Regions from separate parts of the Streptomyces sp. NPDC051578 genome, predicted to be linked through region 2. Evidence: riboswitches for the same ligand, from Rfam matches in the RefSeq annotation. Region 2 holds a riboswitch; the other holds the start of a gene.
The links. A riboswitch is a leader RNA that binds a small molecule or an ion and turns the genes downstream of it on or off. The one in region 2 is predicted to bind cobalamin.
Positions count from the first base shown of each region.

Region 1 (14,574 bases), 220 kb from region 2:
CCACGATGATGGGCATGCCCCAGCTCGCGACCAGCGCGATGCTGATGAGTGCCTTGACCCAGCCGGAGACCTTCTGGAGCAGCAGGGCGACGAGCATCCCGATGACCATGGTCAGGGTGACCGCGCCGGCCGCGAAGACGATGGTGCGCAGCACGACGGACCAGAACACGCCGTCGCCGAGGACCTTGGTGAAGTTGTCGAGACCGACGAACTGCGCGTCCTTGAAGCCCCAGAGCTCGGACTTGCCGAAGCTCTGGAAGGAGAGGGACACCAGCCTGAACAGCGGGTAGCCCATGACGAGGACGATGATCAGCAGGCAGGGGGCCAGCAGCAGCCAGGGGGTCGCGCCGGGGCCCTTGCGGCCGCGCCGCCCCGGCGTGGAGGTCTTGCCCGTCCCGGGGCCGGGGGAAGTCCGCTGCCGTGCCGGCGGCAGATCGGCGGTGGTTGTCTGTGCGGCACTCATCGCGTGCTCCTCGGAGGTCCCTCTCTTGACGGGAAGCGGGCCCCGCCGGTCCGGCGGGGCCCCTCACTCAGGTCACTTGGTGTTGATGACCTTGTCGATCTCGGCGTCGGCGGCCTTGGCCGCGTCCTCGACCGACTTCTTGCCGGTGGCGATGTCCTGGAGCATCGTCTGGAGGACCTTGCCCTTCTCGACCTGACCCCATCCGGGCGCGGTCGGGACGAACCAGGAGGACTCGGCGGCGGTGGCCGGGACCTGGGTCTTGGGGTCGGCCTTGAGCGGGCCGAGGTCCGTCTTGTTGTTGGGCAGGTTGCCCTTGGCGATCAGCCCCTTCTGGCCCTGGGAGCCGGTGAAGGCGTTGATCCACTCGGAGGCGATGTCCTTCGCCTTGGACTTCGAGGGGACCGCGAGGTCCGAACCGCCGAGGAAGACGGGGAGGTTCTTGCCGTTCGGGCCGGGCATCACGAAGTTTTCGAGCTTGTCCTTGAGCCCGCCGACCTTGTCGCTCTTCGGGTCGGCCGCGGTGGAGCCCTCCCAGGCGGCGGCGAAGATCGCGGCGGAGTTGCCCTGGCCGAAGACGACCGGGCGGTCGGCCTCGTCCTTGGTCTTGTCCGCGTGCATGTACTTGTCGAGGAGTTCCTTGTACTGCTTGAGCCCCTTGACCGACTCGGGGGAGGACAGGGAGCCCTTCCAGGAGCCGCCGTCCTTCTTGGCGATGGCGCCGCCGTTGTCGTAGACGAAGGACATCGCGCCGTACCAGTCCGGCGAGGGCTGGTAGAGGGCGCTGAACTTGTCGCCCTTCGCGGCCTGGATCTTGTCGAGGGCGGAGGTCAGCTCGGCCCAGCTCTTGGGAGCGGCGGTGACGCCGACCTCGGCGGCCAGGTCCTTGCGCCAGGTGCCGACGCGGCCGCCGGCGTAGTACGGGACGCCGTAGGTCTTGCCGTCGTAGGTGACGGACTGCTTCAAGGCGTCGAGCCAGGCGGCGGAGTTGTCGAACTTCGACGGGTCGATCTCGGAGAAGGCACCGGTCGACATGTAGCCGATCATCTCGGAGTTGCCCATCTCGACCACGTCGGGGGCCTTGTCCGTGGCGAGGACGGCGTCGAGCTTGGCGTTCTTGTCCGGCCAGCCGTAGTACTCGTGCTTGACCGTCAGCCCGGGGTGCTTGGCGACTATCGCGTCGTCGGCCGCCTTGACGAGCTCCGGCCAGTTGTTCTGGGCGTCGACCGTCAGCCAGACGGTCAGCTCCTTGGCGCCGGACGCCTTGTCGGCCGTGTCGCCGCCCTTGCTGTCCGAGCCACCGCACGCCGCCAGGCCGATCACCATGCCCGCGACTCCAACCGCCGCGATGAGCTTGCGCTTCACGCCACCCTCCTCAGGGATGCCTTCCTGCACTTCCCTTGCCCGCCGCGGTGACATACGCGAAGTACTGAGCGTGGGGCCGGGATCCGATCCATATTGGTGTAGACCAGTAACCGGAGCTTGGCCTAGACCTTTAGGGGTGTCAAGGGTCTAATGAGCGGGTGATCGGTCCGTTACCGGACCGACACCTGGGGGAGGGAGGAGGCCTGTCCTCCCACCCGTGTCACGATGTGACCGCACATATCGGAGGAGCCGGTGACGGCAGCGAAACTGGAGTCGGGAAGGCGGGCGGCGATGGCCACCGAAGGGGCGACCACGGAGCCGGAAGGCGGGCCGGCCACTCGCACGGCGCGGGTTCCCAAGTACTACCGACTCAAGCGGCACTTGCTCGACATGACCGAGACCATGCCGCCCGGCACGCCGGTACCGCCGGAGCGCACGCTCGCGGCCGAGTTCGACACCTCGCGGACCACCGTCCGCCAGGCCCTGCAAGAGCTGGTCGTGGAGGGCCGGCTCGAACGCATCCAGGGCAAGGGGACCTTCGTCGCCAAGCCCAAGGTCTCCCAGCCGCTGCAACTGTCCTCCTACACGGAGGACATGCGCGCCCAGGGCCTGGAACCGGCCTCCCAGCTCCTGGACATCGGCTACGTGACGGCCGACGACACCCTCGCCGGCCTCCTCAAGATCTCCGCCGGCGGGCGCGTCCTGCGCATCGAACGGCTGCGCCTGGCCAGCGGCGAGCCGATGGCCATCGAGACCACCCACCTGTCGGCCAAGCGCTTCCCCGCGCTGCGCCGTTCGCTGGCCAAGTACACCTCCCTCTACACCGCCCTCGCCGAGGTGTACGACGTGCGCCTCGCCGAGGCCGAGGAGACCATCGAGACCTCGCTGGCCACCCCGCGCGAGGCCGGACTGCTCGGCACGGACGTCGGCCTGCCGATGCTGATGCTCTCCCGGCACTCGCTGGACGCCGACGGCGAGCCGGTCGAATGGGTACGTTCGGTGTATCGCGGCGACCGTTACAAGTTCGTTGCCCGCCTCAAGCGACCTGCCCTGTGACACCTCATTGACTCTTGATCGACCCTCGGTGGACGCTCGTACCGCTATACGGACGGGGGCTTACGTCCACCGGTCGGGCCCCCGTAGATTCCCTGCGCTCAGCAGTGATCAACGAGGGGACGAGGATCATGCCGGAACCGGAAGCAACAGGCACGACACGGGACACGGCGGGAGCCTCGTCAGGGGGGCTCTCGCCCAAGTCGATCGCCGTGTGGGTGCTCGTCGCCCTCATCGGGGCCATCGGCTGGGGCGTGCTCGCGCTCTCGCGCGGTGAGGAGATCTCGGCGGCCTGGCTGCTCGCCGCCGCCCTGGGCTCGTACGCCATCGGCTACCGCTTCTACGCGCGCTTCATCGCCGAACGCGTCCTGAGGGTCGACAAGACCCGGGCCACCCCCGCCGAACGCCTCGACAACGGTGTCGACTTCCACCCCACCGACCGCCGCGTGCTCTTCGGCCACCACTTCGCCGCCGTCGCCGGCGCGGGCCCGCTGGTCGGTCCCGTGCTCGCCTCGCAGATGGGCTACCTGCCGGGGACCATCTGGATCGTGGCGGGCGTGATCTTCGCCGGCGCCGTCCAGGACATGGTGACGCTGTTCTTCTCCACCCGCCGCAACGGCCGTTCGCTCGGCCAGATGGCGCGTGACGAGATCGGCCCCGTCGGCGGAGCGGCCGCACTGGTCGCCGTCTTCGTCATCATGATCATCCTGCTGGCGGTGCTGGCCCTGGTCATCGTCAACGCGCTGGCCGACTCCCCCTGGGGCGTCTTCTCCATCGGCATGACCATCCCCATCGCCCTCTTCATGGGTTTCTACCTGCGCGTGCTGCGCCCGGGCCGGATCACCGAGGTCTCCCTGATCGGCGTCGCCCTGCTGCTGCTCGCCATCGTCGCGGGCGGCTGGGTCGCCGACTCCTCCCTCGCCGGCGTCTTCACCCTGGACAAGCAGACCCTGGTCATCTGGATGGTCGCCTACGGCTTCGTGGCCTCCGTGCTGCCCGTGTGGATGCTGCTCGCCCCGCGCGACTACCTCTCCACCTTCATGAAGGTCGGCACCATCGCCCTGCTGGCGGTCGGCGTGGTCATCGCGATGCCCGTGCTCAAGATGCCCTCCGTCACCGACTTCGCCTCGCGCGGCGACGGGCCCGTCTTCTCCGGCTCGATGTTCCCGTTCGTCTTCATCACCATCGCGTGCGGCGCGCTGTCCGGGTTCCACGCGCTGGTCTCCTCGGGGACCACCCCGAAGATGATCCAGAAGGAGACCCAGGTCCGGGTCATCGGCTACGGCGCGATGCTCACCGAGTCGTTCGTCGCCGTCATGGCCGTGATCGCGGCCTGCATCATCGAGCCGGGCCTGTTCTTCGCGGTGAACTCCCCCGCCGGGGTCGTCGGCGCCACCGTGGAGAGCGCCTCGCAGGCGGTCACGCACTTCGGGTTCGCCATCTCCCCCGACGCCCTCGCCCAAGCCGCGAAGGACGTCGAGGAGACCACCCTGCTGTCCCGTACGGGCGGTGCGCCGACCTTCGCACTCGGAATGTCGCAGATCTTCTCCTCCGTCATCGGCGGCGCCGGGATGAAGGCGTTCTGGTACCACTTCGCCATCATGTTCGAGGCCCTGTTCATCCTCACCACCGTCGACGCGGGCACCCGCGTCGGCCGCTTCATGCTCCAGGACACCCTCGGGAACGTGCACAAGTCCTTCAAGGACGTCAGCTGGAAGCCGGGCGTGTGGATCGCGAGCGCGGTCGTCGTCGGCGGCTGGGGCTACTTCCTGTGGGTGGGCGTGGAGGACCCGCTGGGCGGCATCAACCAGCTCTTCCCGCTGTTCGGGATCGCGAACCAGCTGCTCGCGGCGGTCGCCCTGGCGGTCTGCACCACGCTCCTGGTCAAGTCCGGCCGGCTCAAGTGGGCGTGGGTGACGGGCGTCCCGCTGGCCTGGGACGTGGCGGTGACCCTCACCGCCAGCTACCAGAAGGTCTTCTCCGACAACCCGAAGATCGGCTTCTTCGCGCAGCGCGACCTGTACCAGAACGGCATCGACGCCGGGAAGGTCATCAAGCCGGCCAAGGACCTGGACCAGATGTACACCGTGGTCACCAACGCCACGGTGGACGGCGTGCTGTCCGTGCTGTTCGCCCTGCTGATCGTCATCGTGCTGATCGACGCAGCCCGGACCTGCGTCAAGGCGGTCCGCGCGCCCCAGACCGTCACCCTCACCGAAGTCCCCTGGACCGAGTCGAAGATCGTCGCCCCGGCGGGCCTGATCGCGACTGCCGAGGAACGGGCGGAGCTTGCCGCCGCCGGCCTCGACTCGGGCGGCGGCAAGGCCAAGGAGCCGGTGGCGTGAGCGGCGTCCGGCAGGCGCTGGCCAAGGCCCGCCACTACGTACGGGAGTTCTCCGGCGAGGCCGCCTACGACCGTTACGTGGCCCACACCCGCTCCCACGACCCGGACGCCGAGGTCCTCACCCGGCGCGCCTTCGAACGCGCCCGCACGGACGCCCGCGAAGCCGACCCGCGCGAGGGCTTCCGCTGCTGCTGAACCGGTGAAGGGCCGCCGCGTCTCCCCCGGGAAACGCGGCGGCCCTTCGCGCGCCCCGGGGGCACACTCGGTGCCATGGACATCAGCATCAGGCGGGCCCTGCCGGCCGAGTACGAGACGCTCGGGGACATCACCGCCCGCGCCTACCTCGACGACGGACTGCTCACGTACGGGGAGGACGACCCGTACCTCGCCAGGCTCCGGGACGTGGCCGGCCGCGCCGCGGCGGCCGAGGTGCTCGTCGCCGTGCTCGGCGACGGGCGCGTGGTCGGAGGTGTGACCTTCGCCGCGCCGGGCAGCGCGCTCTGTGACATCGCCCGGGCGGACGAAGCCGAGTTCCGGATGCTGGCGGTCGCCCGCGAGGGGCGTGGCCGGGGCGCGGGAGAGGCGCTCGTACGGGCCTGCGTGGACCGCGCCCGGGCCCTGGAGGGCGTGCGGCGGCTCGTGCTGTCGACCACCCCGGACATGCCGGCCGCGCACCGGATCTACGAGCGCCTGGGCTTCGTACGGTCGCCGGAACGGGACTGGGAGCCCGTCCCCGAACTCGGTTTGCTCACGTACGGTCTCGCGCTGTAGTCGCCGCGCGACACAACATCTAGGGGGTCCCCCAGGAGGGGGCCCCCACATGTATGCTCGTGCTCGCTGTCGCCGCAGGGGAATCCGGTGTGAATCCGGAACTGTCCCGCAACGGTATGAAAGGCACCCATAGGTGCGTCCGAAGTCCGAGGACCTGCCGACAGCGCGCCCGGCTCGACCGAACCGGGTACAGCCACGTCCGGGCCTCGCGGTTGGGCCGGTGGACGCCGCGCGGCGCAAGCGTGCCCTGTTGGGGGACGGCCCGTGCGCGCCCACTCGCGCCCCGCACCGAAGGTGCCCCGGAGCCGAGTGAGGGAGAGCTCCCCCCGTGACCATCGCGCCCGCCGCACCGCGCGCCGAGTCCGACCCGTCCGACAGCGGAACCACCGGCGGGGGCCATGGGGCCGCGCTGCTGCGTACCCTCACCGAGCTGACGGCCGATCTCCCCGACACCGACCCCGGCCGGGTCGCCGCCGCCGCCCTGCGCGGCCGCAGCGCCACCGCGGACGAGGCCGAACTGCGCTCGCTGGCCACCGAGGCCGCCGCCGGGCTGATCTCCGAGGACCCGGCGTACTCCCGGCTGGCCGCGCGCCTGCTCACGCTGGCCGTGCGCGACGAGGCCGCGGGCCAGGGCTCCACCTCCTTCGCCGCGTCCGTCGCGGTCGGCCACCGCGAGGGCCTGATCGCCGACCGCACGGCCGAGTTCGTGGCCGCCCACGCGAACCGCCTCGACGCGCTGGTCGAGCACGCGCTCGCCGAGGGCGCCGACGACCGCTTCGGCTTCTTCGGCCTGCGCACCCTGCACAGCCGCTACCTGCTGCGCCACCCCATCACCCGTCAGGTGATCGAGACCCCGCAGTACTTCATGCTGCGCGTGGCCTGCGGTCTGGCCGCGGACGAGAGCGTGACGGCGGTCGAGGAAGTGGCCTCGCTGTACCGGCTGATGAGCCGCCTGGACTACCTGCCGTCCTCCCCCACCCTCTTCAACTCCGGCACCCGGCACCCGCAGATGTCCTCCTGCTACCTGCTGGACTCCCCGCTGGACGAGCTCGACTCGATCTACGACCGCTACCACCAGGTCGCCCGCCTCTCCAAGCACGCCGGCGGCATCGGCCTGTCGTACTCCCGCATCCGCGCCCGCGGTTCGCTGATCCGCGGCACCAACGGCCACTCCAACGGCATCGTCCCGTTCCTCAAGACGCTCGACGCCTCCGTCGCCGCGGTCAACCAGGGCGGCCGCCGCAAGGGTGCGGCCGCCGTCTACCTGGAGACCTGGCACGCGGACATCGAGGAGTTCCTGGAGCTGCGCGACAACACCGGTGAGGACCAGCGCCGTACGCACAACCTGAACCTGGCGCACTGGGTGCCGGACGAGTTCATGCGCCGCGTCAACGCCGACGCCGACTGGTCGCTGTTCTCCCCGGCCGACGTGCCCGAGCTGGTCGACCTGTGGGGCGACGACTTCGACGCCGCGTACCGCAAGGCCGAGGCGGCCGGCCTGGCCCGCAAGACCATGCCCGCCCGCGACCTGTACGGCCGGATGATGCGCACCCTCGCGCAGACCGGCCAGGGCTGGATGACCTTCAAGGACGCCTCCAACCGGACGGCGAACCAGACCGCCGAGCCCGGCACGGTCGTCCACTCCTCGAACCTCTGCACCGAGATCATCGAGGTCACCAACGACGGCGAGACGGCCGTCTGCAACCTGGGCTCGGTCAACCTGGGCGCCTTCGTCCTCGCCGAGTCGGGTGAGATCGACTGGGAGCGGCTGGACGAGACCGTCCGCACCGCCGTCACCTTCCTCGACCGCGTCGTGGACATCAACTTCTACCCGACCGAGCAGGCCGGCCGCTCCAACGCCCGCTGGCGCCCGGTCGGTCTGGGCGCGATGGGCCTCCAGGACGTCTTCTTCCAGTTGAAGCTTCCCTTCGACTCCCCCGAGGCGAAGGCCCTGTCCACGAAGCTCTCCGAGCGGATCATGCTGGCCGCGTACGAGGCCTCCTGCGACCTCGCCGAGCGGAGCGGCCCGCTCCCCGCCTGGGAGCAGACCCGTACCGCCCGCGGCGTCCTGCACCCCGACCACTACGACGTCGAGCTGAACTGGCCGGAGCGCTGGACCGCGCTGCGCGCCCGCGTCGCCGAGACCGGCATGCGCAACTCGCTGCTGCTGGCCATTGCCCCGACGGCGACGATCGCCTCGATCGCGGGCGTGTACGAGTGCATCGAGCCGCAGGTGTCGAACCTCTTCAAGCGCGAGACGCTGAGCGGGGAGTTCCTCCAGGTCAACGCCTACCTGGTGGACGAGCTCAAGAAGCTCGGCGTGTGGGACGCGCAGACCCGCGAGGCGCTGCGCGAGGCCAGCGGCTCCGTGCAGGGCTTCGGCTGGATCCCCGCCGAGGTGCGCGAGCTGTACCGCACGGCGTGGGAGATCCCGCAGCGCGGCCTGATCGACATGGCGGCGGCCCGTACGCCGTTCCTGGACCAGTCGCAGTCGCTGAACCTGTTCCTGGAGACGCCGACCATCGGGAAGCTGTCCTCGATGTACGCGTACGCCTGGAAGCAGGGCCTCAAGACCACGTACTACCTGCGCTCGCGCCCGGCGACGAGGATCGCGCGCGCGGCCTCCGCCAGCGCCGTGCCGGCCGCCACCCCCCTCCCGCAGGCCGTCGACGCCGATGCCCTGGCCTGCTCCCTTGAGAACCCCGAGTCCTGCGAGGCCTGCCAGTGATGAGCTCCACCGACGCGACGTCCGCACCGAAGAAGAACCTGCTCGACCCGGGCTTCGAGCTGACCCTGCGCCCCATGCGCTACCCGGACTTCTACGAGCGCTACCGGGACGCGATCAAGAACACCTGGACGGTCGAGGAGGTCGACCTCCACTCGGACGTCGCCGACCTCGCCAAGCTGACGCCGGGCGAGCAGCACATGATCGGCCGTCTGGTCGCGTTCTTCGCGACGGGTGACTCGATCGTCTCGAACAACCTCGTGCTGACCCTGTACAAGCACATCAACTCCCCGGAGGCGCGCCTGTACCTGTCGCGCCAGCTGTTCGAGGAGGCCGTGCACGTCCAGTTCTACCTGACGCTGCTCGACACCTACCTGCCCGACCCGGACGACCGTGCGGCCGCCTTCGACGCGGTCGAGGAGATCCCGTCGATCCGCGAGAAGGCGCAGTTCTGCTTCAAGTGGATGGACTCGGTCGAGAAGATCGAGCGGCTGGAGACGCAGGCCGACCGGCGCCGCTTCCTGCTGAACCTGATCTGCTTCGCGGCGTGCATCGAGGGCCTGTTCTTCTACGGCGCGTTCGCGTACGTGTACTGGTTCCGTTCGCGCGGCCTGCTGCACGGTCTGGCGACCGGCACCAACTGGGTGTTCCGCGACGAGACCATGCACATGAACTTCGCGTTCGAGGTCGTGGACACGGTCCGCAAGGAAGAGCCGGAGCTCTTCGACGACGCGCTCCAGCAGCAGGTCACCGACATGCTCAAGGAGGCCGTGGAGGCGGAGCTGCAGTTCGGCCGCGACCTGTGCGGTGACGGCCTGCCGGGCATGAACACGGAGTCGATGCGCGAGTACCTGGAGTGCGTCGCGGACCAGCGCCTGGTCCGTCTCGGCTTCCCGCCGGTGTACGGCTCGCAGAACCCGTTCTCGTTCATGGAGCTCCAGGGCGTCCAGGAGCTGACGAACTTCTTCGAGCGCCGCCCGTCGGCCTACCAGGTCGCGGTCGAGGGCACGGTCGACCTGGACGAGGACTTCTGAGTCCCTGCCCCAGCGGCTTGATAGCGTCCCCGCCCATGGGGAGAACGACGACTCGGGTGACCGGGTTCCCGGGCGGGGGCGCTTCGTCGTGCCCGGGTCCGGCGGCATGAGCGCCTCCGGGTGGGCGGGGCGGGTCCGGCTGCGGCCCGGCGGCCTGCTGTACGGGGGCGCCGTCGGGGCCGCGACCGCGCACGCGCACCACTCCGTGCAGGTCATCGCCGCGCTGGACGGGGACGGGCTGCTGATGGCCGGTCCCGGCGGGGAGCCCTTCCGGTGCCGGGCGTACGTGATTGCGGCCGGGGTGCGTCATCGCGTGCTGGCCGGCACCCCGCGCGGGGTGGTGCTGCACTACGACCCGCTCTCCTCGGCCGGTCGCGCGCTCACGGCCCTGGCCGGGGACGCGGCGGGCCTCGTACCGGCCGCCGCGGACCTGCCCGCCGATCCCTTCGAGGCGGCGTGCGCGCTGGACCGCGTACTCCCCGGCGGCCCGGCGGCGGACGCCGCCGCGCATCCGGGGCTGGCGCGGGTGCTGGCGTGGTTGCCCGGGCGGGACCGCGTACGGCTGTCCCAGGCGGCCGAGGTGGCCTGCCTGTCGGAGAGCCGCCTCGCGCACCTGTTCCGGGCCGAACTGGGGCTGCCGTTCCGCCCGTACGTCCTGTGGCTGCGGCTGATGCGGGCCGCCGAACTCGCCTCCCGGGGGCACTCCCTGACGGACGCGGCGCACGGCGCGGGCTTCGCCGACGGGGCCCACCTCAGCCGGGTGTGGCGGCGCATGTTCGGGATCCCGCCGTCGGACTTCACCCGCACCATCCAGTGGATGTAGCAGGTTCGTTCCGGATGTAGCAGGTTCGTTCAAGCGCCGGCGGGCCTTGTGGCCGCACCGTTGACGCATGACGAACTTGCTGAGGACCTGCGTCGCCGCGTGCACGCCCACGTCCATGCCGGCCGCCGTGCGCGCGGCCTTCGAGGCCGAGCTGCGCCACGCCCGCGACGCCGCGCCCGACACCGACGCCATGTGGGACGCCCTGGAGCGGGCGCACATCATCTCCCAGGCCTGGGCCTGGCCCCACACCCGTGCCCACTGGCACATGTTCCGGCTCGCGGTGCGCTGCCGGGACCGGGCGGAGACGGTGGGGCAGGTGGTGCGGATCCTGGTGGCGGGGGCGGGGTCGGTGACCGGGCGCGTGCCGTACGGCAACACGGGGCGTACGGCGGCGGGACTGCTCACGCCGATGCCCCTGCCGGAGGACCTGCGGGTGCTGCTGGGCCGCGACCGGGCGCGGCCCGCGGCCGGTCAGTCGTTGGGGACGGTCTCGTAGCGCGGGGTGCCCTCTTCCATCTGGCGCAGGGCGTCCTTGCGGTCGCGCTTCGAGAGGCGGTCGATGTAGAGGTACCCGTAGAGGTGATCCGTCTCGTGCTGGAGGCAGCGGGCGAAGTAGCCCGTACCGCGGACCTTGATCGGGTTGCCCTGGGCGTCCTGGCCCGTGACCTCCGCGTAGTCCGGGCGGGCCAGCGACGCGTAGGCGGTGGGGACCGACAGGCAGCCCTCGTTCGAGTCGTCCAGCACCCGCGTGGAGGCGGGCAGTTCGACCAGCTTCGGGTTGACCACGACACCGGTGTGGCGCACGCCCTCGTCGTCGGGGCAGTCGTAGACGAAGACCTTGGCGTCCACGCCGATCTGGTTCGCGGCCAGGCCGACGCCCTCGGCGGTCTTCTGGCTGGCGAACATGTCGTCGATCAGCTGCGCCAGTTCGTCGCCGAACTCGGTGACGTCCTTGCACTCCCGGTGCAGGACCGGGTTGCCGACCACCGTGATCGGGCGGGAGGTGCCGCGCTCGCGGTGGGCGAGCTCGCGCGCCTCACAGTCCTGCGTGTCCACGACGTAGCCTTCGTCGTCGACCGGGACCACCTGGTTCTCCTGCTGCGCCATGTCCGCCGTACGCCTTCCGTAAGTCTGCGAGTCACCGATGTGACCGGTACAGCCTACGGCCCCGGCTCAGCAGACTTCTTCGAGATCGCGCCACTCGCGGCTGTCCGGACTGTCCGCGACCCACCCGTCCAGGAGTCCGCGGACCAGACCGGCCGGCGCGGCGATGCCGCATTCCCGCTCGGGCACCCACAGGGATCCGGACCCGGCCGTACGGTGCCCCAGCGGGCCGGGATGGCCGGGTTCGCTGTGGTCGTGGGGGTCCAGGTGCTCGCCGTCGCCCTCGTCGCTCGGCATCGCGCTCTCGGAGCAGGTCCGGCACAGCAGGCGTACCGACGAGGACCAGTCCTCGGCGGCGAAGCCCGCGTCCGAGGCCAGCTGCTCCAGCGCGTCCCGGTCGGTCTCGGTCGCCGCTTCCAGCAGGACCACCCAGGTCGGCACCGGCGAAGGGGCCCACAGCTCGATCTCGTCGAAGACCGGGTACGAGGGTCCGGCGGCGGTGATCCGCTCGCCGTGCGGGACGCCGTCGTGCAGGACGACCTCGCCCCAGCGCCGCCCCGAGGAGGGCAGCGGGATCGAGAGGACCTCTATCCGTGCCGGATCGAGCCTGCGGCCCCACACCACCTCGGCCTCGCCCTCCGGCGAGAGCCGTACGGCGGCGCTGCCCAGCTCCATCCCCACGGGCTCGCCCGCTCCGGCGGCGTCGCCCGGCACCTTGAGACCGTAGGCCTGCCAGGCCCGCCGGGCCAGCGGCCAGTCCTGGAGGGCGGTCGCCGCGATCCCCACGTTCCACCAGTCCGGGGCTCCGGTCTCGCGGTCCAGCAGGGCCACCGCGCGCAGCCCGGCGGCCCGCGCCTGCTCCCAGTCGTGGCGGAACTTGTGCAGCAGGGCCAGGTTGAACCACGACTCGGACAGCCAGGGTTCCAGGTCCGCCGCTCTGGTCAGGAGCGCGCCCGCGTCCTCGTACCGCCCGTCGCCGATCAGCGTGAACGCGCGGTCGGTGGCCTGCCGCCACGAGGCGGAGGGCCGATGCCGTACCTTCCCGAAGATCCTCACAATTCCCGCCTGCCTGGGGGCACCTCCCAGCGGTGGCTGGGGGACTACGGTGCAGCCTTGCGGACACTCCTACTCGCATCCAACCATGCCCACTCGGACGGCCGCTCATTACCCATGGGTTACCCCGGTGGGAGCGGCCCGACTCCGGCCCGTCCGTCCCTGGCCAGAACCCTTGCCAGGCACTCCACGACCTCCGGCTGGAAGTCGCACCCGGTCCCCAGGCGAAGCCGTTCCAGAGCGGCCAGTGAGCCGCCCGGGTGACCGTCCCCGCCGCACAGGTCCTCGTACGCGTTCACCGCGCGCACGATCCGCGCGGCGACGGGCTGCTCCCGGTAGGGGTCCGCCTGGCGCTCCACGACGACGGCGACCTCCGCCGGCACCCCCGTCTGCCGGGCCACCTCCCCGCCGAGCCCCGCGATCCGGCGGGCCTGGGCGGCGGGCAGCGGGGCCGTCGCCCCGTCCGGGACGGGGTCGACGAGCGAGAGCTGGCCGATGTCGTGCATCAGGGCGGCGTACTCCAGCACGGTGAGCTCCCGCTCCGAGAGCCCCAGCTCCCGCCCGACCGCGCAGCTCAGGGCGGCCACCCGGCGGGAGTGCCCGGGGCGGGTGCAGCCGGCGATCTCGGTGGCGCGGGCGAGGGAGGTGATGGTCTGGCGGTAGGTGGTGCGCACGGCGGTGATCCGGTGGAAGGACATCTGGGTCAGCAGCAGCGGCACGCTGAACACCGGCAGCGCCCACAGACCGGCCACGGCCGTCCCCAGCGCCATCACCAGGCCGGTCGCGCAGATCGCGGCGCCGATCCCGGCCGGCGCGCGCAGCCCGTCGCGGAGCAGGCTGCCGTAGGGGCGGCCGGTGCGGGTCCCCGCCAGCGCGGCGGCGAGAACGGCGTCGCACAGGGCGGTGAGGCCGAGCAGCAGCACCAGGAACAGCACCAGGTACGGGCCCTGCCCGACCCGTCCCTCCAGCCGGCCGGAGTTGTGGAGGGGCTGGAAGCAGGCTCCGGCGAAGGCGACGGCCAGGACCCGCCGGGCCACGTGGTCGAAGGCGGGCCCGTGGCCCCGGGCGATGTGCGGGACGCTCCCCACGAGGGCCGCGGCGACGACGACGGCCACGACCTGGAGCACCCCGTGGTGGGTGGGGTGCCCGGCGGCCCGGCCGAGCAGCGCGTAGGCGAGGGCCCCCGCGGAGCCCAGCGGCGCGGGCAGGCGGTCCAGCGGGCGGTCGCGGTCCGATGGGCGGTCCTCGGCCGGGGCGGCCGCGTCGCGGTGGTCGCTGCGCGCGAGTTCGCCGATGCCGATGAGGGTGCCGAACGCGAGGGCGGTGGCGCCTTCGACGACCCCGTTCCACAGGGTGTGGCCGAGCGCCGCGAGGGCGAGCAGCGCGGCCGCCGCCCGGACGGCCGCGGCGGCAAGATCCCTCACGCCCCGCCCCCGGCGCCCCGGGCGGGGGCGGGCGCGCCGCTGCGCGGGGCCGCCACCTGCACGTCGTCGTCGGAGGTCACCACCGGGTGCCAGCCGTGCCGCCCGATGGCGTCGACCAGGGCCCGCACCATGGCGGGGTCGAAGTGCGTCCCGGCGCAGCGTTCCAGCTCGGCCAGGGCGACGGGGACCGGCCGGGCCCGGCTGTAGGAGCGGGTCGAGGTCATCGCGTCGAAGGCGTCGGCCACCGCCACGACCCTGGCCGGCTCCGGAATCTGCTCTCCGGCCAGGCCGTACGGGTACCCGGAGCCGTCGACCCGCTCGTGGTGGTGCAGGATCGCGGACCGGGCCTCGCCCAGGAAACCGATGCCGCGCACCATCTCGTGCCCGTACTCGGGGTGCAGTTCGATGACCCGGCGCT
Region 1 covers NZ_JBITDH010000001.1:1,581,592-1,596,165, forward strand. Annotated here, with positions in the region: gene ACIA6C_RS07020 (carbohydrate ABC transporter permease) at 1-463, opposite strand, end outside; gene ACIA6C_RS07025 (extracellular solute-binding protein) at 536-1,825, opposite strand; gene ACIA6C_RS07030 (GntR family transcriptional regulator) at 2,117-2,881, shown strand; gene ACIA6C_RS07035 (carbon starvation CstA family protein) at 3,010-5,223, shown strand; gene ACIA6C_RS07040 (YbdD/YjiX family protein) at 5,220-5,417, shown strand; gene ACIA6C_RS07045 (GNAT family N-acetyltransferase) at 5,493-5,993, shown strand; cobalamin riboswitch at 6,030-6,170, shown strand; gene ACIA6C_RS07050 (ribonucleoside-diphosphate reductase subunit alpha) at 6,322-8,721, shown strand; gene ACIA6C_RS07055 (ribonucleotide-diphosphate reductase subunit beta) at 8,721-9,752, shown strand; gene ACIA6C_RS07060 (helix-turn-helix domain-containing protein) at 9,859-10,575, shown strand; gene ACIA6C_RS07065 (DUF3703 domain-containing protein) at 10,643-11,071, shown strand; gene def (peptide deformylase) at 11,047-11,682, opposite strand; gene ACIA6C_RS07075 (hypothetical protein) at 11,749-12,735, opposite strand; gene ACIA6C_RS07080 (HD-GYP domain-containing protein) at 12,855-14,156, opposite strand; gene ACIA6C_RS07085 (HD-GYP domain-containing protein) at 14,153-14,574, opposite strand, start outside.
Region 1: another riboswitch for cobalamin. It lies ahead of ACIA6C_RS07050 (ribonucleoside-diphosphate reductase subunit alpha); the one in region 2 lies ahead of ACIA6C_RS06055 (energy-coupling factor ABC transporter permease).

Region 2 (14,574 bases):
GCCCCCTGGGAATCGGTGGATCCCGGGGGGTGTTTTCCCGCGGAACGGCCCGGAGCGGCGATGCGGCCGTCCATGATGGGTGCATGGCGGGCCTGGAGGGTGTGGAGCAGCCGCGGCAACGCGGCAGCGCTTCGGCGGTACGGATCGCGGCGGCTCTTGAGGAGGAACAGGGCCTCAGGGCACTGGAGTTGTACGGGAACCCCGCCGAGGCGGAGGTCACGCTGCCGTCCATGCCCGAATCCGCCGGTACGGCCCGCCGGCTGACCCAGTCCGTGGTGGTCCGGCTGTGGGGCCTGTCCCCGCAGATCGCCGAGCACACCGTCCTGCTGGTCTCCGAGCTCGTCGGCAACGCCGTGCGGCACACCGGGGCGCGGTCGTTCGGGTTACGGCTGGTGCGCCGTCGCGGGTGGATCCGGGTGGAGGTGCGTGACCCCTCGCGCGGGCTGCCCTGTCTGATGCCGGTCCACGAGATGGACACCACGGGCCGGGGGCTCTTCCTTGTGGACAAGCTGTCCGACCGCTGGGGCGCCGACCTGCTGCCGCGCGGGAAGATCACCTGGTTCGAGATGCGGGTGGCCGACCGCTGAGGCGCCGCGGCCGCCGGGGCGCGGCGCCGCCGGAACGCCAGAAACCCCCTGTCGCCGTGTCGGGCGCCGCGGGGGTTTCATGGGTGCGCCGAGGATCCAGGGGGGTGTGATCCTCGGCGATGGACTTCGCTCGGGTCAAAGGGAAGCCGTGATTCCGACTATGGCAGACGAGCGACCAAATGCCAAAACCGCAAACTCAGACATAAGTGTGTATAACCTAAGAGTTCACAGCTAAATCCTAGGTGAGGTGGCCCACTCGCCTCGTAATCGATGAATAAGTATCGACCGTTCTGCGTAAATCGTTGATCACATAGCGGGCGTCCGGCTCGCCGGAGCCCGCTCGGGCAAGGCGTGAAATGGGTCAATCAGCACGTACAGGGACATCCGGACCTTAAATGGGCGGGTGCACTGCTACCCGGACCGTCGATCCGCCCTCCTCGCCGGTGCCGCGGTCGCCGCCGGTGCCCTCACCGCCGCCTGTGGGACCGCGACGCCGCCCAAGACGCCCGCCCCCGCCGCCCCGACCCCGGCCAAGCCCGCCCCGGCGGCCGCCGCCCCGGGCCCGCGCCGGTTCGCCGGTCAGCCCGTGGAGATCGGGCACGGCTCCCGGGACCGCCCCCGCATCGCGCTCACCTTCCACGGCAACGGCGACCCGGCGACCGGGCGCGCGGTCCTCGCCGAGGCGGAGCGCGCGGGCGCGCGGGTCACCGTACTGGCGATCGGCACCTGGCTCGACGAGCACCCCGACATGGCCCGCCGGGTCCTGGACGGCGGCCACGAGCTCGGCAACCACACCCAGCGCCACCTCGCGATCAACTCCATGTCCGAAGACGAGGCCTACGCGGAGATCACCGGGTGCGCCCAGCGCCTCAAGCGCCTCACCGGCTCCATCGGCACCTGGTTCCGCCCCTCGCAGACCCAGTACGCGACCCCCCTCGTCCAGAAGCTCGCCCAGAGGGCGGGCTACCCGCACGTCCTCTCGTACGACGTGGACTCCCTCGACTTCACCTCGCCCGGCGCCGCGGCCGTCATCCGCAACGTCACCGGGACGATCCACGCCGGATCGGTGGTGAGCCTGCACTTCGGCTACGCGGACACGGTCGACGCGATGCCGCCCCTCCTCGAAGAACTCGCGCGACGCCAACTGCGCGCGGTGACCACCACGGAGCTGCTGACCCCATGACGACGATTCGCCTTCCACGGAAGGCCACCGTGCTGCTTGCCGGACTGGTTCTCGCGGCCCTGGCCGGGTGCGGGGCCGGGGACAAGGGCGCGAGCGAGGCGCTCGGCACCAAGGGGCCCGCCCGGCCGGCCAAGGCGGAACCCGCGGCGCCGCCCGGACTGGCCGGTATGCCCCCGGTGCTCGACCCCCACGACGTCTACGCGGCCGACCGGCCGAACCAGCTCTCCCCGGTCGTCAAGAACTTCCCTTCCCGTGTCTACGTACCGAACACCGGCTCCAACACCGTGTCCGTCATCGACCCGAAGACGTACAAGGTCATCGACACCATCCCGGTCGGCGTCCAGCCCCAGCACGTGGTGCCGTCCTGGGACATGAAGACCCTGTGGGTCAACAACAACCGCGGCCACACGCTCACCCCGATCAACCCGGCCACCGGCGAGGCGGGCGAGCCCGTGGAGGTGCACGACCCGTACAACCTGTACTTCACCCCCAACGGCAAGTACGCCGTCGTGATGGCCTCCATGGACCGCGAGCTGGTCTTCCGCGACCCGCACACCATGAACCGGGTCAAGACGGTCCCGGTGACCTGTTACGGCGTCAACCACGCGGACTTCTCGCTCGACGGCCGGTACTTCATCGTCAGCTGCGAGTTCTCCGGAGAGCTGCTCAAGGTCGACACCGAGAAGATGGAGGTCGTCGGCCAGCAGAAGCTGCCCTTCGAAGGCGCCATGCCGCAGGACGTCAAAGTCTCGCCGGACGGGAAGACCTTCTACGTCGCGGACATGATGGCGCACGGCATGTGGGTGCTCAGCGGCGACAAGTTCGGGGCGCCGAAGCTGCTGCCCACCGGGAAGGGCTGCCACGGCCTGTACGTCAGCCGCGACTCGAAGGAGATGTACATCTCCAACCGGGGCGAGGGCAGCATCTCGGTCTTCGATTTCAAGGCGAACAAGCTCACCAAGAAGTGGGAGCTCCCGGACGGCGGCAGCCCCGACATGGGCGGGGTCTCCGCCGACGGCAAGGTGCTGTGGCTTTCGGGCCGCTACAACTCGGAGGTGTACGCGATCGACACGAAGACCGGCGAGGAGCTGGCCCGCATCCCCGTCGGCTCCGGCCCGCACGGCCTCGCCGTCTACCCCCAGCCCGGCCGCTACTCGCTCGGCCACACCGGCATCTTCCGCTAGACCGCGGCGCGGTGGTGCCCCGGGAGCCCGCACGGCCCCCGGGGCACCACCGTTCCCGCCGACGCGACGTCACCAGGCGACGGGAAGCCGCTCGGGAAGCCGCTTGATGAAGCCCGTACGCCAGACGAGGTTCTCGGCCGGTACCGCCAGCCGCAGCCCCGGGAGCCGCTCCACCAGCACCTCCAGCGCGATCTCCGCGTGCGCCCGGGCCAGCGCGGTCGCCGGGCAGAAGTGCCGCCCGGCCCCGAAGGCCAGATGGGTGCCCGCGTCCTGACGTTCCAGGTCCAGCTCGTCCGGGTTCTCGAAGGCCTCCGGGTCGAAGTTGGCCCCCTCCAGCAGGACGAGGACCAGCTCGCCCTCCTTCACCAGGACGTCCCCCACCTGCACGTCGGCCAGGGCGATGCGCGGCAGGCCGTCACCCACGGACAGGTTCCAGCGCAGCAGCTCCTCCACCGCTCCGCCCATCCGCTCCGGATGCGCCCGCAGGTACCCGATGAGTTCCGGACGCTGGAGCAGTGCGAGGACCGCGAGCACCAGGAACGCGGAGGTGGACACCGCGCCCGCCCCGAAGAGCGAGACGGCGACCGTCGCGAACATGTCGTCGCTCAGGTGCGCCGACTCGGGGTCGGCCTCCTTGAGCCCGGCGAACCTGCCGAGGAGCCCCGTACGCTCCTCGGCCGGCAGCGCGAGCTGGACGTTCAGCTGCCCCGCGAAGTAGGCGACGTCCTTGTACCAGTTCAGCGCGGAGTCGGCGAACGGCTCGCGTGCGGTCATGAACGCGACGTCCAGCCCCGACATCAGCCGGCGCCGGTCCTCGAAGGGGACACCCAGCACCTGGCAGTGCAGCGCCGCCGAGAAGGGGTCGGCGAACCCCGCCCGGAGGTCCGCCGGACCGCCCTCTGCCACGATCTGGTCGACGAGCTCCCCGGCCTTGGCGCGCAGCCACTCCTGGAGGCCCTTCTGGCGCGGGTTCAGCGCCTTCATCACCGCGTTGCGCAGCCCGGCGCTGTTGATGTTGCCCATGTTGTTGACGACCTCGGGCGGGATCGTCAGCGCGTACTGGCGGGGGACTCCGGGGTTCGCGGTGTCCTTGAGGCTGAACCGCTCGTCCTCCAGCACCTGCTTGGCCAGCGCGTAGCTGCTGACGAGCCACGCCGGGTCCCCGGTCAGCGTGCGGACCTTGGCCACCGGCGCCTTCTCGCGCAGCCAGGCGCACTCCTCGGGGAGCACGTCACCCCGCCGTGACAGCGGGAAGTCGAGGAGCGCCCCACCGGTCCCCGCGTCCCGTCCGCCCCCGCGTCCCTCAAGCTGCTCGACGCTCATCGGCGGTCCCTTCGGTCGGTGCGTGGTCCACGGCTCTCGCGTGCTCGGGGCGTACGACGGCGTACGCCTGGTTGCGGGTCGCGCGCAGGCCACCGCCGCGCGCGTACAGGACATCGGTCATCGGCATCTTGACGTGATAGGCCGCCACGGAGGACGGCACGTCGAGAATGCTCGGGGTGTCCACGAAGAACGGCAGCTCCGCCGCCATGTAATCGAAACAGACCTGCAACTGTGCGTCTGTGATGGATTCACCTTCCGGCAACTTCGATCCGACGAATTGGAGAGCCATTTCCTCGCATCCCTTACGGAACTCGTCATCCGTCTCCAGGAAATGCCGAACCCGTCGGTGCAACAGCTGGTACACCGGGTTGGACTGGAAGTCCGAAAGTGCCCTCACGCGTATTTCGGCGTGAGTGGACGCTGAATCCTCGACACCTTTGACAATCCTTCGCCGCACTGCCTTGATCTCCTTCGCGGCCCGCTTGCCCGCGTGTTCCGGGGTGTAGCCGAAGGCGGCGAACATCCGGTCCACGTGGAGGTCCGCGTAGACGAAGTCGACCTGCGCGAAGCGGGTCGCAGCCCATCGGGCAAGACTGCTGATGCGCTCGGAGCTGAAGTAGCTGTTTCCGGGGCTCACTCCGATGAGCACATGGTCGCCGTCTTCCCAGATGTGGCGGCAAGTGCGGGTGAAGGGCAGAACTTCGAATGATGCGTCAGTTGTGATCGTCACCTGGATCGCCCTTTATGCCGCTTGTCCCTGGGAGCCCTGCGCTCCTGGTGTGGCGGCAATGCCGGTACGTTATGCCGTGATCCCGGAGCGTGACAAGTGGCGGCTGGATTTGTTGGCTGGAATTATCGCTTCCGGATGGCGGAAGAGTAAATGAATTCCTTTCTGCCGGCCGAACGGGACCCGGGGTGAGGGCGACCCGCCGGGGGCGCTACCCTGAGCCGTCAACAAGCACCGAGAAGGGGTGGACCCAGTGGCGGACATCGAGAGCGCGCGGGCGACGTTCGGCAAGTTCGACGCGGACGGCGACGGCTTCGTCACGGCCGACGAGTACAGCGCGGCCATGAAGGCCATGGGTGACGCGTACGTCACCGGCGCCGTCGCGGACGCCGTCATCGCCGCCAAGGACGCGAACGGCGACGGCCTGCTGAGCTTCGACGAGTTCTGGAACGCCCTGAACAAGTAGCAAGTGGCGGACGCGGGGCGGGGCCGCGTCACGCGGGCGGCCCCGTCAGGTCGCCGGCGGCCCCGTCATGTCGTCGACCTCGGCCAGCGCCTCCTCCAGCCAGCGCAGCCAGAACGTCTCCAGGCCGATCCCGCCGCGCAGCACGAGCCGGCGCAGCCGGTCCTCGTCGGAGTCCCGCCCCGGCGGGAAGTCCTTCGCCTCGATCGCCTCGTACTCGGCCAGCTGCCCCTGGTGCAGCTCCAGATGGCGCCGCAGCTCCCCGGCCAGCCCCTGCGGGCCCACGACGCCGGCCGCCCGCACCCGCAGCAGCAGCGGATCCCGGATCGCCTTCGGGTCCTGGCTCTCGCCGACCCACCGGGCCAGCTCCGCGCTCCCGGCGGGCAGTACCTCGTACTCCTTCTTCTGCCCCCGCACGGGCACCTCGCTGGGCAGCGCGCGGATCAGCCCGGCCTCCTCCAGCCGGCCCAGCTCACGGTAGATCTGCTGGTGCGTCGCAGACCAGAAGTACCCGATCGACTTGTCGAACCGCCGGGTCAGCTCCAGCCCGGACGAAGGCTTTTCGAGCAGGGCGGTGAGGATGGCGTGCGGGAGCGACATGCGCTCATCCTAGGTTCGCGCCCCGGCGCCGGGCCGCGTTGCGGTTCAGGACGGTGCCCCGGCCCAGGCGGACAGCGCCTGCGGCGTCCTCGGCCCCGGCGCGTCCTCGTCCAGCAGGCCCCGCGCCCGCAGGAACGCCGTCACCGCCGGGGACCACGCCTGGCGCAGCCCCGCCGACGCCAGCAGCTCCGGGTCCGACAGCAGGGCCGCGGCCGGCCCGACGCGGATGCCCGAGGGGGTGAGGACCGCCGCGTCGTCGGCCCAGCGCACCGCGAGGTCGACGTCGTGCGTGGCCATCACCACCGTCGTACCGTTCGCGCGCAGCCCCGCCAGCACCTCCAGCAACCGCTCCTGCCCGTTCGGGTCCAGTCCGGCCGTCGGCTCGTCCAGGATCAGCACCCGCGGCGCCATCGCCACCGCACCCGCGATCGCCGCCCGCTTGCGCTGCCCGTACGAGAGCAGGTGCGTCGGCCGGTCCCGCAGGGCGGTGATGTCCAGCGCGGTGAGCGCCGAGTCGACCCGCTGCCGTACCTCGGCCAGGGACAGGCCCATGTTCATCGGGCCGAAGGACACGTCCTGCTCGACCGAGGCCGCGAACAGCTGGTCGTCCGGGTCCTGCACGACCAGCTGTACGCAGCCGCGCAGCCGGGTCAGCCCCGCCCGGTCGTGGCGCACCGCAGCGCCGTCCAGCCGCAGTTCGCCCGCGCCCGGCCGCAGGCCGCCGCTCAGCAGCCGCATCAGCGTGGTCTTGCCGCTGCCGTTGCGGCCCAGCAGGACCAGCGCCCGGTCCCGCGCGATGGTGAAGTCGACGCCGGACAGCACCTGCGGTCCGTCCTCGTACGCGTAGCCCGCGCCCACCAGTTCCACCAACGGGTTCACAGGTACAGCCCTTCCAAGATGAGAGTCACGGCGACCAGCGCGCCCAGCAGGGCCGCCGACGCCACCAGGAACCGCCACGACAGCGCCGCCCCGGGCACCAGCACCCGCAGCGCCCCGTCGTAGCCCCGCCCGGCCAGCCCCTCCTGGAGCCGCGCCGCGCGGTCGAAGGCCCGTACGAACGAGGTGGCGGCCAGCCCGGCCAGCGAACGCCACAGCGCCGCCCGGCCGGTGTGCCCCAGCCGGGCCGCCTGCGCCCGGCGCACCTGGGCCACCGAGTCCAGCAGCAGGAACCCGATCCGGTACATGACCAGGGCTACGTCCACCACCGGCGCCGGGACCCCGGCCCGCACCAGCCGGGGCAGCACGTCCGACACCGGGGTGGTGAAGGCGAACAGCAGCACCCCGAGCGAAGCCGCCGACGTGCGCAGCAGCAGCTCCGCCGCGTGCCGGGCGCCGTCCGGGGCGAGGGAGACCGGGCCCGCCGGGCCGCCCACCGCGAGCAGCAGGGGCAGCGCCCCTGTGACGCAGAAGCCCAGCGGGATCCGGAAGGCCCGCCACAGCTGCCGTCCGGCGACCCCGGCCGGACCGAGCAGCACGGCCAGGGTCGCCGCCGCCACCAGCGGACCGCCGGGCCAGGGCGGCAGGGCGACGGCGGTGACGGTCAGCCCGAGCCCGAGCAGCGCCTTCTCCAGCGGATGGCGGTGGCGCCAGCGGCTGCCGTGCGCCGCCACGTCGATGGGCAGCACCGGCTAGGACTGTTCGCCCGGGGGCTGCCCGCCCGGGGACCGCCGGCCGGGCGACGGTTCGCCCTGGCTCTGGGCGAGCCCCTGGCGACGGCCCTTGCGCAGGCCGAAGTAGTAGGCGAGCACGCCCGCGCCGAGGGCAGCCTGGAGCGCGAACAGAGCCGACTCCACTTCCGCGGAGGGAGGTTCGTACAGCGGCGAGAACCACGGCTTGTAGTCCGGCTCGATCTCGGTGATCGCCGACTCGGCCTGGCTGTCGGCGCCCGCGAACGGCTCCTCCTTGCCGTCGCCCATGCCCAGCGCGACGGGCAGCACGGCGAGCGCCGCGACCAGGAGCAGCAGCAGGGCGTTGATCTTCGCGTTGCGGCTCATCGGGCGGCCTCCGGGCGCGCGGCGCCGCCGGTCAGCCCGGCGACGCCGAGCCGGACCAGGTCGGACTTGCTGGACTGCATCAGCAGCCGCATGACGAGGACGGTCAGCAGGCCCTCGCTCACGGCCAGCGGGATCTGCGTGACCGCGAATATCCCGCCGAACTTCGCGAGCGCGCCGAGGAATCCGCTCGACGGGTCCGGGAAGGCCAGCGCCAGCTGGACGCTGGTCACGCAGTAGGTGACGAGGTCGGCGAAGAACGCGCCGAAGAAGACGGTCACCATCAGCGGCACGTCGAACCGCTTGAGCAGCCGGTAGACGCCGTACCCCGCCCAGGGGCCGGCGATCGCCATCGAGAAGACGTTCGCACCGAGCGTGGTGAGCCCGCCGTGCGCGAGCAGCAGGGCCTGGAACAGCAGGGTGATGGTCCCGAGCACCGTCATGACCGGCGGCCGGAACAGGATCGCGCCCAGCCCCGTCCCGGTGGGGTGCGAACAACTGCCCGTCACCGAGGGAATCTTGAGGGCGGACAGGACGAACGTGAACGCCCCGGACGCACCGAGCAGCAGCGTGCTCTCCGGGTTGGCCCTCACCTCGCGGGTCAGGGCGCGGGCACCGTGTACGACGAACGGCGCCGACGCGACGCCCCAGGCGACCGCGTGCAACGGGGGCAGGAAGCCCTCGGCGATATGCATGACTGTGGAGACCTCTCCAGCACCTCGTGGATGGACGACGCGCCCCGGCCGGTCTCCTGGCTCACGGGTACTGCTGTCCTGACTCCGCCTTCCCGGGGCCGTGCGGTCTCCCGCGCGGGTCCCAGTGGCTTCCCGCGGTGGGGGCACCTCCCGGACGGAGTCTGGGGGAGAGTGGAGCCGGACTTCCCGATCACAGTGGCGAGGGCCGCACCGGTTTCCCACCGGTTTCCCGAACACCAAGGCCCCATGACCCTAGTCGCCCGCCCGGACGGGTCACAACCCGCCCCTTCCGGGCGCGCCCCTTGGCGTCCGGATCCGGTGCGGCGCACGGTGGTGCGGTGGCCGACGACTCCCGATCCGCGCAGACCCCCCGCTACGGCGACCTGAGCGCCCTCTTCGTGAACTGCACCCTCAAGCGGTCCCCGGAGACCAGCAACACCGAGGGCCTGATCTCCCGGAGCCGGGCGGTCATGGAGGCCGCCGGCGCCCGGACCGAACTCGTCCGCGCCGTCGACCACGACATCGCCACCGGTGTCTGGCCCGACATGACCGAGCACGGCTGGGAGAGCGACGAGTGGCCCGTCCTCTACAGCCGGATCATGGACGCCGACATCCTGGTGCTGTGCGGCCCGATCTGGCTCGGGGACAACAGCTCCGTGATGAAGCAGGTCATCGAGAGGCTGTACGCCTGCTCCTCGCTGCTCAACGACCGCGGCCAGTACGCCTATTACGGCCGGGTCGGCGGGGCGCTCATCACCGGCAACGAGGACGGCGTCAAGCACTGCGCCATGAACATCCTCTACAGCCTCCAGCACCTCGGCTACGCGATCCCGCCGCAGGCCGACGCCGGGTGGATCGGCGAGGCCGGGCCGGGGCCCTCGTACCTGGACCCCGGCTCGGGCGGTCCCGAGAACGACTTCACCAACCGGAACACGACCTTCATGAGCTGGAACCTCATGCACCTGGCCGCCCTCCTGAAGCGGGCGGGCGGCATCCCGGCACACGGCAACCAGCGTTCGCAGTGGGACGCCGGGTGCCGTTTCGACTTCCCGAACCCCGAGCACCGCTAGCCCGGGGCCCGGGAGCGGGGTTCAGCAGGCGGCCGGGTGCGTAAAGTCCAGTACGAACCGCTCCGGGGCGTGCAGCACGCTCGTGTTGTAGGTGGGCGGGGTGTCGAAGGCCGCGCCGAAGGTGACGTACCCCTCGAAGTCGCCGGTCTTGGCGATGCCCTTGAGCTTGGGAAGGTCGATCTGCTGGAGCGCCGGACCCACGTAGACGTTGTGACCGGCGGAGTCGTGCGCGGCGGCGGGGTGCAGCCTGATCTCCAGGAAGTACCGGCCCGGCAGCGGGACGGGCTTGCCGGACCCGTCGTAGACCAGCTCGGAGACGGGCGTGACGGTAACCGGCGGGGCGGCTCCCTGGAGGTCGATGACGAGCCGGTCGTAGGTGCAGTGCCCGCCCCAGCGGGCGTTGGTGACCAGCGTGGTGGAGGCGGCGGAGGCCGGCGCGGCGAGCGCGACCCCGGCGGTGAGCAGGGCGCCCGCGAGCAGGGCGGTGACCTGACGGCGACGTACGTGCTGCATGACGTCCCCTCGATTCCGAGAGACGGGGACAAGCTGACACCGTTGAAGACACCCGGGACGGCGTCACGGTTGCACGCACGGGGGGACGACGTGAGGGCCGGGCGCGTCGTGCGCGCCCGGCCCTCACCTCCCTGCTCAGCGGATCAGCACTCGATGACGTTGACCGCGAGGCCGCCGCGGGCCGTCTCCTTGTACTTGACCTTCATATCGGCTCCGGTCTCCTTCATGGTCTTGATGACCTTGTCCAGGGAGACCTTGTGGGAGCCGTCGCCGCGCATCGCCATCCGGGCCGCCGTGACGGCCTTGACCGCCGCCATGCCGTTGCGCTCGATGCACGGGATCTGGACCAGGCCGCCGACCGGGTCGCAGGTCAGACCCAGGTTGTGCTCCATACCGATCTCGGCGGCGTTCTCCACCTGCTCCGGGCTGCCGCCCAGGACCTCGGCGAGGGCGCCGGCCGCCATGGAGCAGGCGGAGCCGACCTCGCCCTGGCAGCCGACCTCGGCGCCGGAGATCGAGGCGTTCTCCTTGAAGAGCAGGCCGATCGCACCGGCCGACAGCAGGAAGCGGACCACGCCCTCCTCGTCGGCGCCGGGCACGAAGTTCATGTAGTAGTGCAGCACCGCCGGGATGATGCCCGCGGCGCCGTTCGTCGGGGCGGTGACCACCCGGCCGCCCGCGGCGTTCTCCTCGTTCACGGCCATCGCGTAGAGGGTGATCCACTCCATCGACAGCGCCTGCGGGTCGCCCTCGGAGCGCAGCTTGCGCGCGGTGTTCGCGGCGCGCCGGCGGACCTTGAGGCCGCCCGGGAGGATGCCCTCGCGCGACATGCCGCGCGCGACGCAGGCCTGCATGACCCGCCAGATCTCCAGGAGGCCCTCGCGGATCTCCTCCTCCGTGCGCCAGGCCTTCTCGTTCTCCAGCATCATCGCGGAGATCGACAGGCCGCTCTCCCGGGCCATGCGCAGCATCTCGTCGCCGCTGCGGAAGGGGTACCTCAGCTCGGTGTCGTCGAGCTTGATCCGGTCCTCGCCGACCGCGTCCTCGTCCACGACGAAGCCGCCGCCGACCGAGTAGTACGTCTTCTCCAGCAGCGGGGCGCCGGCGGCGTCGTACGCGAAGAGCGTCATGCCGTTCGCGTGGTAGGGCAGGGACCGGCGGCGGTGCAGGATGAGCTGGCTCGGCTCGTCGAAGGCGATCTCGTGGGCCCCGCCTATCTCGGCGCCCAGCAGGCGCAGCCGGCCGCTCTGGCGGATCCGCTCGACCTCGGCGTCGGCGGTCTCCACGTTCACCGAGCGGGGGGAGTGGCCTTCGAGGCCCAGCAGGACCGCCTTGGGGGTGCCGTGGCCGTGGCCGGTCGCACCGAGCGAGCCGAAGAGCTCCGCGCGGACGGAAGCCGTCTGGGCGAGGACGCCTTCCTTCTTCAAACGGGTCACGAACATGCGCGCCGCCCGCATCGGGCCGACCGTGTGGGAGGAGGAGGGGCCGATGCCGATGGAGAAGAGGTCGAAGACGGAGATGGCCACGGTGGCGAGACTCCCTTGTCTGCTCGTGGGTGGGAGAGGGGCACAGGAGAGCGGGTTTGATCAGCCGGAGGTGATCAGGGAGGTTTGTTCGGATTTTGTCCGACGGTCGAGCTTAACGCGGCGAGGTGAACGACCCGCCTGCCGGACGGGGCCACCAGGGGAAGCCGGGGTGTGCGTCGGCTCACATTCCCGGCCGTCCACCGGCGGGGCGGGCGTGAAAAAGGGGCCCGGGCCTGTGGGAACAGGCACCGGGCCCCGCCCGGCCGCGTCAGAGCGTCGGGTACAGCGGGAACTTCGCCGCGAGCGCGGAGACGCGCGCCTTGAGGGCCTCGGCCTCGTACGCCGGCTTGAGCGCCTGCGCGATGATCTCGGCGACCTCGGTGAAGGCCTCGGCGTCGAAACCGCGCGTGGCCAGGGCCGGCGTACCGATCCGCAGGCCCGAGGTGACCATCGGAGGCCGCGGGTCGTTCGGGATGGCGTTGCGGTTGACCGTGATGCCGACCTCGTGGAGGCGGTCCTCGGCCTGCTGGCCGTCCAGCTCCGAGTTGCGCAGGTCGACCAGGACCAGGTGCACGTCGGTGCCGCCGGTCAGGACGTCCACGCCCACGGCCTTGACGTCGTCCTGGACCAGGCGCGCGGCCAGGATCCGGGCGCCCTCCAGGGTGCGCTCCTGGCGCTCCTTGAACTCGGGCGACGCGGCGACCTTGAAGGAGACGGCCTTGGCGGCGATCACGTGCTCCAGCGGGCCACCCTGCTGACCGGGGAAGACCGCGGAGTTGATCTTCTTCGCCAGCTCCTGCGTCGACAGGATGACACCGCCGCGGGGACCGCCGAGGGTCTTGTGCGTGGTGGTGGTGACGACGTGGGCGTGCGGCACCGGGTTCGGGTGCAGACCCGCGGCGACCAGGCCGGCGAAGTGCGCCATGTCGACCATCAGGTACGCGCCGACCTCGTCCGCGATGCGGCGGAAGGCGGCGAAGTCCAGCTGGCGCGGGTACGCGGACCAGCCGGCGACGATCAGCTGCGGCTTGGACTCCTTGGCAAGGCGCTCGACCTCGGCCATGTCGACCTGGCCGGTCTCGTCCACGTGGTACGGGACCACGTTGTAGAGCTTGCCGGAGAAGTTGATCTTCATGCCGTGGGTCAGGTGACCGCCGTGGGCCAGGTTCAGGCCCATGATCGTGTCGCCCGGCTTGAGCAGCGCGAACATCGCGGCGGCGTTCGCCTGCGCACCCGAGTGCGGCTGGACGTTCGCGGCCTCGGCGCCGAACAGGGCCTTGATCCGGTCGATCGCGATCTGCTCGACCACGTCGACGTGCTCGCAGCCGCCGTAGTAGCGGCGGCCGGGGTAGCCCTCGGCGTACTTGTTGGTCAGGACCGAGCCCTGGGCCTCCATGACGGCGACCGGAGCGAAGTTCTCCGACGCGATCATTTCCAGGGTCGACTGCTGGCGGACGAGCTCGGCGTCGACGGCGGCGGCGACGTCGGGGTCGAGCTCGTGGAGCGGGGTGTTCAGTACGGACATCAGGATCCCCTGGGGTCAGTTACCGGCGGTGAGCTTGGCGTACTCGGCATCGGAGAGCAGGTCGGCCGGCTCCTCCGTGACGCGCACCTTGAAGAGCCAGCCGCCCTCGAACGGAGCCGAGTTCACCAGCGAGGGGTCGTCCACGACGTCCTGGTTGGCCGCGACGACCTCACCGGTGACGGGGGAGTACAGGTCGCTGACCGACTTGGTCGACTCCAGCTCGCCGCAGGTCTCGCCCGCCGTCACCGTGTCGCCGACCTCGGGGAGCTGGGCGTAGACGACGTCACCGAGCGCGTTGGCCGCGAACTCCGTGATGCCGACCGTCGAGACGCCGTCCTCGGCGGCCGACAGCCACTCGTGCTCCTTGCTGAAACGCAGCTGCTGGGGGTTGCTCATGACCTGATTCTCCTGGATGCGGGGGAGTGGATACGAACAGTGGTCTTGGGTACTGGGACAGCGCCGTACGGACCTCCGTGCGGAGCTCCGTGCGGCGGTGGCGCTGTACGGGCAGGGGCGGACTACTTCTGCCGCTTGTAGAACGGCAGGGCCACGACCTCGTACGGCTCATGCGTACCGCGAATGTCCACGCCGACGCCGGAGGTGCCGGGCGCGGCGTGCGCCGCGTCCACGTACGCCATGGCGATCGGCTTGCCCAGCGTCGGCGACGGGGCGCCCGAGGTGACCTCGCCGATGACCTTGCCTCCGGCGACCACCGGGAAGCCGGCGCGCGGGACCCGGCGGCCCTCGGCGATCAGGCCGACCAGCTTGCGGGGCGGGTTGGAGGCGGCGCGCTCGGCGGCCGCCTCCAGCGCCCGGCGGCCGACGAAGTCGCCCTCCTTCTCGAACTTCACGACCCGGCCCAGACCCGCGTCGAACGGGGTCAGCGAGGTGGTCAGCTCGTGCCCGTACAGCGGCATGCCCGCCTCCAGGCGCAGCGTGTCGCGGCAGGACAGGCCGGCCGGGACCAGGCCGACGCCCTCGCCGGCCTTCGTCAGCGCCTGCCACAGCTCCACGGCGTGCTCGGGCGCGACGAACAGCTCGAAGCCGTCCTCACCGGTGTAGCCGGTACGCGCGATCAGCGCGGGGACGCCGGCGACGGTGCCGGGCAGGCCCGCGTAGTACTTGAGGCCGTCCAGGTCGGCGTCGGTGAGGGAGGCGAGGATCCCCGGGGACTCCGGGCCCTGGAC
Region 2 covers NZ_JBITDH010000001.1:1,361,088-1,375,661, reverse strand. Annotated here, with positions in the region: gene ACIA6C_RS06105 (ATP-binding protein) at 84-587, shown strand; gene ACIA6C_RS06100 (polysaccharide deacetylase family protein) at 991-1,770, shown strand; gene ACIA6C_RS06095 (YncE family protein) at 1,767-2,954, shown strand; gene ACIA6C_RS06090 (cytochrome P450) at 3,024-4,277, opposite strand; gene ACIA6C_RS06085 (tRNA-dependent cyclodipeptide synthase) at 4,258-5,007, opposite strand; gene ACIA6C_RS06080 (EF-hand domain-containing protein) at 5,258-5,470, shown strand; gene ACIA6C_RS06075 (PadR family transcriptional regulator) at 5,516-6,067, opposite strand; gene ACIA6C_RS06070 (energy-coupling factor ABC transporter ATP-binding protein) at 6,113-6,946, opposite strand; gene cbiQ (cobalt ECF transporter T component CbiQ) at 6,943-7,692, opposite strand; gene ACIA6C_RS06060 (energy-coupling factor ABC transporter substrate-binding protein) at 7,696-8,061, opposite strand; gene ACIA6C_RS06055 (energy-coupling factor ABC transporter permease) at 8,058-8,753, opposite strand; cobalamin riboswitch at 8,782-9,009, opposite strand; gene ACIA6C_RS06050 (flavodoxin family protein) at 9,092-9,823, shown strand; gene ACIA6C_RS06045 (hypothetical protein) at 9,845-10,336, opposite strand; gene ACIA6C_RS06040 (L-serine ammonia-lyase) at 10,480-11,862, opposite strand; gene glyA (serine hydroxymethyltransferase) at 12,131-13,387, opposite strand; gene gcvH (glycine cleavage system protein GcvH) at 13,403-13,783, opposite strand; gene gcvT (glycine cleavage system aminomethyltransferase GcvT) at 13,906-14,574, opposite strand, start outside.